2 regions of the Streptomyces sp. NBC_00996 genome follow, and region 1 is predicted to be linked to the other one. Evidence: riboswitches for the same ligand, from Rfam matches in the RefSeq annotation. Region 1 holds a riboswitch; the other holds the start of a gene.

Region 1 (4,109 bases):
GGGGTGGCCTATCTGGCCCATCTGGTGGGCTTCTCGCTGGGGTTCGTCTACGCGTGGATCCGATTCGGCCGTACGACCACCGCACCTTCCCCGGGGGCGCAGCCTCCGACAGCGGATGCGCCTCGGGCCGGGGCCCCGGCGGAACAACCGGCCCGGCTGGACCGCGAGTAGGGTGAGAGCCTCAGCAGCGGCCCCGAGGGAGAGAACCAGCCGTGATCACCGCGATCGTCCTCATCAAGACCAGCGTGGACCGGATCCCCGAGATCGCCGAGTCGATCGCCGCGCTGGACAGTGTCAGCGAGGTCTTCTCCGTCACCGGTACGTACGACTTGATCGCCATGGTCCGGGTGAAGCAGCACGAGGACCTGGCGGACGTCATCCCCGGCCGCATCAGCAAGATCCCGGGCGTCGAGGCGACGGACACGCACGTGGCGTTCCGTACGTACTCGCAGCACGACCTGGAGGCGGCGTTCGCCATCGGCCTGGACGGCTAGTGCCCCAGCAGGCAACGTTCGCCCCGTCGCGACGCCCCGCACGCTCCCCCACTGCCTCAAGGGCGTGGGAGGTGCCCCCCCACTCGCCGCACCGGCCGAAAGCCCAAGTACATCCAGAACGAGGACTTCCGGCCGGCACTCCCCCCAGCCCTCGGCCGGGGGGACCCCCAGAGCACGCACCGGACGCCGCTCCTTGACGGGCAAACGCTGCCTGCCGGGGCACTAGTTCTTTCGCCCCCGCCGCCCCTGCCCGTCCCGTACCTGGGGGCCGCGCCCCCAGACCCCCACTAAAAGATCGCGCAGTTCCCCGCGCCCCTGAAAAGAGGGTGCGGGGAACTGCGCCAGAAGCCCTCAGACCGCCGGGACACAGCGGCCGTCCTCCGTGCGGTACTGCCACTGCGCACCGTCCCGCACCAGTTCCTTCACGGCGCGCACGAAGCGCTCCACGTGCTCGTCGGGCGTGCCCGCCCCGAAGCTCACCCGGATGGCGTTCAGGGACTTCTCGCCGGGCGCGGCCTCGGGCGCACCGCATTCGCCCTGGGCCTGCGGATCACTGCCGAGGAGCGTGCGCACCAGCGGGTGGGCGCAGAAGAGACCGTCGCGCACGCCGATGCCGTACTCGGCGGAGAGCGCGGCGGCGAAGTGCGAGCTGTTCCATCCCTCGACGACGAAGGAGATCACGCCGACGCGCGGGGCGTCGTCGCCGAAGAGGGAGAGGACACGCACCTCGGGCACCTCGGCGAGCCCCGCGCGGACCGTGTCGACCAGGTGCCGCTCACGGGCGACCAGCGTGTCGAACCCGGCCTCGGTCAGCGCCTTGCAGGCCGAGGCGATCGAGTAGGCGCCGATGACGTTCGGAGACCCGGCCTCGTGGCGGGCGGCGCTCTCGTGCCACTCCACGTCCACTCCCCCGTCCTCGCGCCGGGTGACCTTGCGGCTGGCACCACCGCCGGCCAGGTAGGGCTCGGCCTCGCGCAGCCAGTCGGAGCGGCCGGCCAGGACGCCGGACCCGAAGGGCGCGTACAGCTTGTGACCGGAGAAGGCGACCCAGTCGACGCCCAGGTCACGGACGGACACCGGGTGGTGCGGGGCAAGCTGCGCGGCGTCGAGGACGATGCGCGCGCCGTGCGCGTGGGCGGCCGCGGCGAGTTCACGCACCGGCCACAGTTCGCCGGTGACGTTGGACGCGCCGGTGACACAGACCAGCGCCGGACCGTACGGATCCCGGTCGGCGAGCGCGCGCTCCAGGGTCTCGACGGCCTCACCGGGCGTGCGCGGGGCGTTCAGGTACGTCACCCGGGCGCCCCGCCAGGGCAGCAGCGAGGCGTGGTGCTCGGTCTCGAAGACGAAGACCTGGCAGTCGGCCGGAAGAGTGGCGGCGAGCAGGTTGAGCGAGTCGGTGGTGGAGCGGGTGAAGACGACCTGGTCGCCGTCCCGGCAGTCGAGGAACTCGGCGACAGTCCTGCGGGCGTTCTCGAAGAGGTCGGTGGACAGCTGCGAGAGGTAGCCGGCGCCGCGGTGGACGCTGCCGTAGTACGGGGCGTAGGCGGCGACGTCGTCCCACACCCGCTGCAGGGCCGGGGCGCTGGCGGCGTAGTCGAGGGCGGCGTAGGTGACCTCGCCACCGGTGACGAGCGGGACGGTGACATCTCGCCCCAGAACGGGCAGCGGGGAACAAACGGTCTGGTCGGCGGCAGTGGTGGAGACAGACATGGCGAGCTCCTGTGAGAGGCGCGGGGAATCACCACGCGAGCGGGTACACGGGGGTACGGCTCAGCGCGGGAAGGGGTGAAAAAGGGGGTATGCGGAGGCGGGGCTCTACGCCCTATCGCATTCGCTTGCTCACAGAAGGCTCCCTCGAACGACCAGGACCCCTGGGCTGTATCCACTCAAAAGAGGGCGAGGGGTCCGCGCTTGCCGTAGACCTCGCTGCCTACGACCTGGTCTTCACCCGGGGCACCCCGCCACGGACGGAGGGTTGCCGGACAGTCGGCCGGGGCCTCATGACTGTCACTCATGACCTGGACAGGAACCTACGCGAGCTGATCACGGCCCCGCAACTCCTGTCCGGATGACGGGACGCGCCCTGCCGTCGGGATCAGCGCACGAAATGATGCCGGTGCGAGCGCCGGGACCAGCGCATGCCGAACAGCACCAGGTCGGCCACCAGCACCAGCGCGCCGATGATCAGGAGGTAGAACAGCCCCTCCACCGTCGCACCGATGAGCCCGAGGATGACCGCCACGAGGATCAGGAAGAGGAAGAGCGCCATGGGTGACCACATCCTCCGACGGGCCGGTCAGCCGCGCGCGAGACGGCGCCCGTGCTCGGCACCGGACTCGTAGGTCTGGTCGTAGTGTTCGAAGATCTCGTGTTCCCGCTCGACCGGCAGGATGTCGTCCATGCCGATGGACGGTGCCTTCTTCACCTGCCCTCTCGAGTGGGCGACTTTCACATAGCCGGGCCCCAGGGTCGCCTCGTCGAGGGGGACGAAGACGAGCCTGTGCCGGGTCGGCAATCCGGTGCGGACGGAGGCCATGGCAGGCGCGTCGGTGGCGGTGTCCACGTAGACCGCTTCCAGAGCGCCGATCTTGCGACCCCCGGGATCGACCACGTCGCGGTTGCGCCACTCGCGGATATCGGCTGAGTGAATCATGCCTCGCTCCTCGCGGCCCGTGCCCCCGGAGGACTCCACACGGAAGCGGCGTCTCCGCGGGAGAGCTGCCACGTCTTCACTTTACTCCGGCCGCCACCGCGTCCGGCGGCCCGGAGCGCTCCGCCCGGGCCCCCTGCGGGTACCCGGAGCCGGGCGCTCCGAGCCGGGTCCCGTCCGGCGGATCATGCCGCGGGCGCGGGGCTCGGCGCCCCCGCCCCCACGCTCGACCGTGCTCGCGCGGGGGCGGCAGGTCTCAGGCGTTGCTGGCGGCCACCCACCTCTCCAGCGTCCGCTTCGCCGCGCCCGAGTCGATCGACTCCGCCGCCTTGGCCATCCCGGCACGCAGCTGCTCGGCCAACGGTGTCTCGGCCGGCTCCAGGGCCACCAGGGCTGCCGCCGCGTTGAGCAGTACCGCGTCCCGTACGGGCCCGGTCTCGCCGTTCAGCAGGCGACGGGCGACGTCCGCGTTGTACGACGCGTCGGCGCCGCGCAGGGCCTCCACCGGGACGAGGTCGATGCCCACGTCGCGCGGGTCGAAACGCTCCTCGGTGACCTTGCCGTCGCGGACGACCCAGACCCTGGAGGTCGATGTGGTCGTCAGCTCGTCGAGGCCGTCGTCGCCGCGGAAGACCAGCGAGGAGTTGCCGCGCTCGGCGAAGACACCCGCCACGATGGGCGCCATGCGGGGATCCGCGACGCCCACCGCCTGCGCCTTCACCCGCGCGGGGTTCGTCAGCGGACCGAGCACGTTGAACGTCGTCCGGATCCCCAACTGCCCACGCGCTGCCGCCACATGACGCAGCGCCGGATGGAACTTCACCGCGAAGCAGAAGGTGATCCCGGCCTCCTCGGCCACCTCGACGACCCGCTTCAGTGGCAGCTCGAGGTTGACGCCGAGCTTCTCCAGGACGTCCGAGGAGCCGGACGCCGAGGACGCTGCCCGGTTGCCGTGCTTGACG
Region 2 (4,109 bases), 2.0 Mb from region 1:
TTGCGGCCCTTGGGGCCAAGGGTGACCTTGACGGCGTCGGCGAGCTGGTTCATCCCGCGCTCGAGACCGCGCCGTGCCTCCTCGTCGAACGCGATGATCTTGGCCATGTGAAGTGGTCCTCCCGGACGGGGTGGATTGCTCCGGACCGTGCCCGCGCCCGCGACGGACGGCCTGCAAGCCTTGTGGTTCCTTGCCCCACCGGCTTGCGGACCTCGCTGACCCGATCCAAGTTCTGTCACTCTCACTGGGAGAGTGCTAACGCCAATGATTAGCACTCGGCCCCCTCGAGTGCAAGGTGCTCCCGCGCAACGAGCCCGTTGAGGGGTGGTAGTCGGCCGACCGGCGGGCGCAAGCGCCTCTCACGAACGGGAGCGGGTCCGGGAACGCACGAGGGGCCCGCGTCCCTGATGGGATGCGGGCCCCTCGGCGTGAGTGCGTCGGTGGCCGTTCGCGCCGGGATCAGACGGCGAGCTTGACCATGTCCGCCTGCGGACCCTTCTGGCCCTGCGAGATCTCGAACTCCACTCGCTGACCCTCTTCAAGGGTGCGGTAGCCGTCCATCTGAATCGCGCTGTAGTGCACGAAGACGTCCGCACCACCGTCGACCGCGATGAAGCCGTACCCCTTCTCCGCGTTGAACCACTTGACGGTGCCCTGAGCCATGCCTAACTCCCCTATTACTGGCCCTTGCACAGATCCACACTTCGCGGATCCGGGTCAGACCTCACCCCCCAACGGTTGGGGGTGTGCGCCGGAACGCGTCGACCGCGGCTGAATGTATCTGTCCAACTGCCGTCTGCAACAGGTCAATCGGACGAGAATTCTGGGCACGGCCGATCGGGAAAATGCGGAGAATTCGCGAAGATTCAGGGCAAGTCGGGCCCCGTAAATGCCATAATCGGCTCAAAAAGGTGGGGCACTTTGGCTACTTCTTGTCGGCTGTCGCGCAGATACTCATATGCGTCCGGCATGAAAAGCGAAGCAGCTTCCCCAACTCTACCGTGCTCAACCATGCAGAATTGCCCCCTCCGTTTCTCTCACGGAGGGGGCAATTCGATGAACTCTTAGTGATGAGCGTTACCTACGGTAACAATCTCACCCTGGGTGACGGGTTCAGCCGCCCGCGACCGCCGGGATGATCGACACGCCCGCACCGTCCGGCGTCGCCGTCTCCAGACCCTGCTCGAACCGCACATCGTCGTCGTTGACGTACACGTTGACGAACCGACGCAGCTTGCCCTGATCGTCCAGAACGCGCGCGGCGATACCCGTGTGGTTCTTCTCCAGGTCGGCGAGGACCTCGGCGAGGGTCCCGCCCTCGGCCGTCACCTCGGCCTGACCGCCGGTGTAGGTGCGCAGGATGGTGGGGATGCGGACGTTGACGCTCATGATGCGAGGCCAGCCTCTCGGAAGGAGTCCAGGTTCGGGCGGATGGTCGCGGTCAGGCCGGTGCCGGCCACCGCGTCCAGGGTCTTGAGGCCGTCGCCGGTGTTGAGGACGACCGTGGTCAGGGTCGGGTCGAGGAGGCCGTTCTCGATCAGCTTCTTGGCGACGCCGAGGGTCACACCGCCCGCCGTCTCGGCGAAGATGCCCTCCGTGCGCGCAAGGAGCTTGATCGCGTCGACGACCTGCTCGTCGTTGACATCCTCCACCGCACCGCCCGTGCGGCGCGCGATGTCGAGGACGTACGGCCCGTCGGCCGGGTTGCCGATGGCGAGCGACTTGGCGATGGTGTTCGGCTTCTGCGGCCGTACGACGTCGTGTCCGGCCTTGTAGGCGACGGACACCGGCGAGCAGCCCTCGGCCTGGGCGCCGAAGATCTTGTACGGCTTGTCCTCGACGAGGCCGAGCTTGATCAGCTCCTGCAGACCCTTGTCGATCTTCGTGAGCTGGGAGCCGGAGGCGATCGGGATGACCAGCTGGTCGGGCAGCCGCCAGCCGAGCTGCTCGCAGATCTCGTACGCCAGGGTCTTGGAGCCCTCCGCGTAGTACGGCCGCAGGTTGACGTTGACGAAGCCCCAGCCCTCGCCGGCCGGGTCGCCGATCAGCTCGGAGCAGAAGCGGTTCACATCGTCGTAATTGCCCTCGATGCCGACGAGCTCGCCGCCGTAGATCGCGGCCATGACGACCTTGCCCTGCTCCAGGTCGTGCGGGATGAACACGCAGGAGCGGAAGCCGGCGCGGGCGGCGGCAGCGCCCACCGCGCCGGCGAGGTTGCCGGTGGAGGAGCAGGAGAGGGTGGTGAAGTCGAAGGCGCGGGCGGCCTCGATGGCCTGGGCGACGACGCGGTCCTTGAAGGAGTGCGTCGGGTTGCCGGAGTCGTCCTTGACGAAGAGCTTGCCGGCGTCGACACCGAGCTCGCGTGCCAGGTTGTCGGCCTTGACGAGCTTGGTCCAGCCGGGGTTGATGTTCGGCTTCTCGGCGACGTCCGCGGGGACGGGCAGCAGGGGCGCGTAGCGCCAGATGTTCGCGGGGCCCGCTTCGATGCGCTTGCGGAGTTCCTCGGTGTCGTAGGCCGAGAAGTCGTACGCGATCTCCAGCGGGCCGAAACACTCCTCGCAGGCGAAGACCGGGCCGAGTGGGACCCGGTGCCCGCACTCGCGGCAGGAAAGCGCGGCGGCGGGGCCGAGATCAACGGCGTCTACGGTGTTCGTGGTGCTTGCAACAGTCTGCGCAGCCATGGAGGCGAGGCCCTTTCTCCTCATCTTCCTCACGACGCACTTCGCCGTGAGACGGATTTGGCACCTTCCCTAGCCGGGAGCCTCGCCACGTCAACGTGACAAGACCGGCTGGAGGGTTGCCGGGGCTTCAACGGGCCGTATCCCTCTGCCCCTCTGGATGAGCGGTATTCGGTTGTTGAACTATTGATCACCATGCGCGCCGATGATCTACGCAATGCGATGGTCATCCGCGTTGTTCAAGACTGTAACCGAAGGCCAGGACAGTTGAGATAGTCGTCCGAACCGCGAGATGGATCACACCGTGCGAGACGGGGTGATCAGACAGTGAGGAGCCGCAGACTGTGCTGAAGGAAGTCGAGCGCTGGCTGAGCACACGCTCCTGGTCCGTGACCGATCGCCCGCTCCACCAACTCATGGCCGCCAAGCGCACCACCGGGTCGACGGTCAGTGTCGTCCTGCCCGCGCTCAACGAGGAGGAGACCGTCGGCGAGATCGTCGCGATCATCCGCCACGATCTGATGCAGCAGGTGCCCCTCGTCGACGAGATCGTCGTCGTCGACTCGGGTTCGACGGACCGCACCTCCGAGGTCGCCGCCGCCGCGGGCGCGCGCGTCGTGCACCGGGACGCGATCCTGCCGCGCATCCCTACCGTGCCCGGCAAGGGCGAGGTCCTGTGGCGGTCGCTGCTGGTGACGAGCGGGGACATCATCTGCTTCATCGACGCGGACTTGAAGGAATTCTCGTCCGACTTCGTCTCCGGGATCGTGGGGCCGCTGCTCACCGAACCCGGCGTGGACCTGGTCAAGGCGATGTACGACCGCCCCCTCGGCCAGGCCGCGGGCCAGGGCGGCCGCGTCACCGAGCTGATGGCCCGCCCCCTGCTGAACATGCACTGGCCGCAGCTCGCGGGCTTCGTCCAGCCGCTCGGCGGCGAGTACGCGGCCCGCCGTTCGCTGCTCGAACAGCTGCCGTTCCCCGTCGGGTACGGCGTCGAGCTGGGCATGCTCGTCGACGCCCTGCACCTGGTGGGGCTGGACGCCCTGGCCCAGGTCGACGTGGGCGTCCGCAAGCACCGCCACCAGGACGGACAGGCGCTGGGCCGCATGGCCGCGGCGATCTACCGCACCGCCCAGCTGCGCCTGGCCCGCGGCCACATGATCCGCCCGTCGCTCACGCAGTTCGAGCGGGGCGAAGAGGGCTTCGAGCCGCGCACCCACTCCGTTGACACGGAAGAACGCCCTCCGATGGTGGAAATCTCCGAGTACCAGAAACGGAAGGCCGCGTAGGCCGTGTCCGTGAGGGACGCGGGGAACTGCGCGGCCGGCCCCCGCCTGCCCGCGGATCTCACGCGGCGCCGCATTGCATACAGCCAAGGGGAACGTTTGAGCGTTTCGGTGCCGGGCTAGGTTTCGTGGCATGGCTTCAACG

What was found. Region 1 has a riboswitch for S-adenosylmethionine ahead of OG390_RS14040 (aminotransferase class V-fold PLP-dependent enzyme). Riboswitches for the same ligand answer to the same signal wherever they lie in the genome.
Region 2: linked by a shared signal. The riboswitch ahead of thrC (threonine synthase) and the one ahead of OG390_RS14040 (aminotransferase class V-fold PLP-dependent enzyme) in region 1 are both predicted to bind S-adenosylmethionine.

Annotation. Positions count from the first base shown of each region.
Region 1 covers NZ_CP108723.1:2,976,275-2,980,383, forward strand. The annotation lists gene OG390_RS14030 (rhomboid family intramembrane serine protease) at 1-171, shown strand, start outside; gene OG390_RS14035 (Lrp/AsnC family transcriptional regulator) at 213-494, shown strand; gene OG390_RS14040 (aminotransferase class V-fold PLP-dependent enzyme) at 846-2,207, opposite strand; SAM riboswitch class IV at 2,400-2,516, opposite strand; gene OG390_RS14045 (hypothetical protein) at 2,593-2,766, opposite strand; gene OG390_RS14050 (PRC-barrel domain-containing protein) at 2,794-3,150, opposite strand; gene trpD (anthranilate phosphoribosyltransferase) at 3,404-4,109, opposite strand, start outside.
Region 2 covers NZ_CP108723.1:4,982,016-4,986,124, forward strand. The annotation lists gene groL (chaperonin GroEL) at 1-107, opposite strand, end outside; gene OG390_RS23395 (cold-shock protein) at 460-663, opposite strand; gene OG390_RS23400 (MoaD/ThiS family protein) at 1,114-1,389, opposite strand; gene thrC (threonine synthase) at 1,386-2,681, opposite strand; SAM riboswitch class I at 2,699-2,845, opposite strand; gene OG390_RS23410 (glucosyl-3-phosphoglycerate synthase) at 3,023-3,967, shown strand; gene OG390_RS23415 (trehalose-6-phosphate synthase) at 4,098-4,109, shown strand, end outside.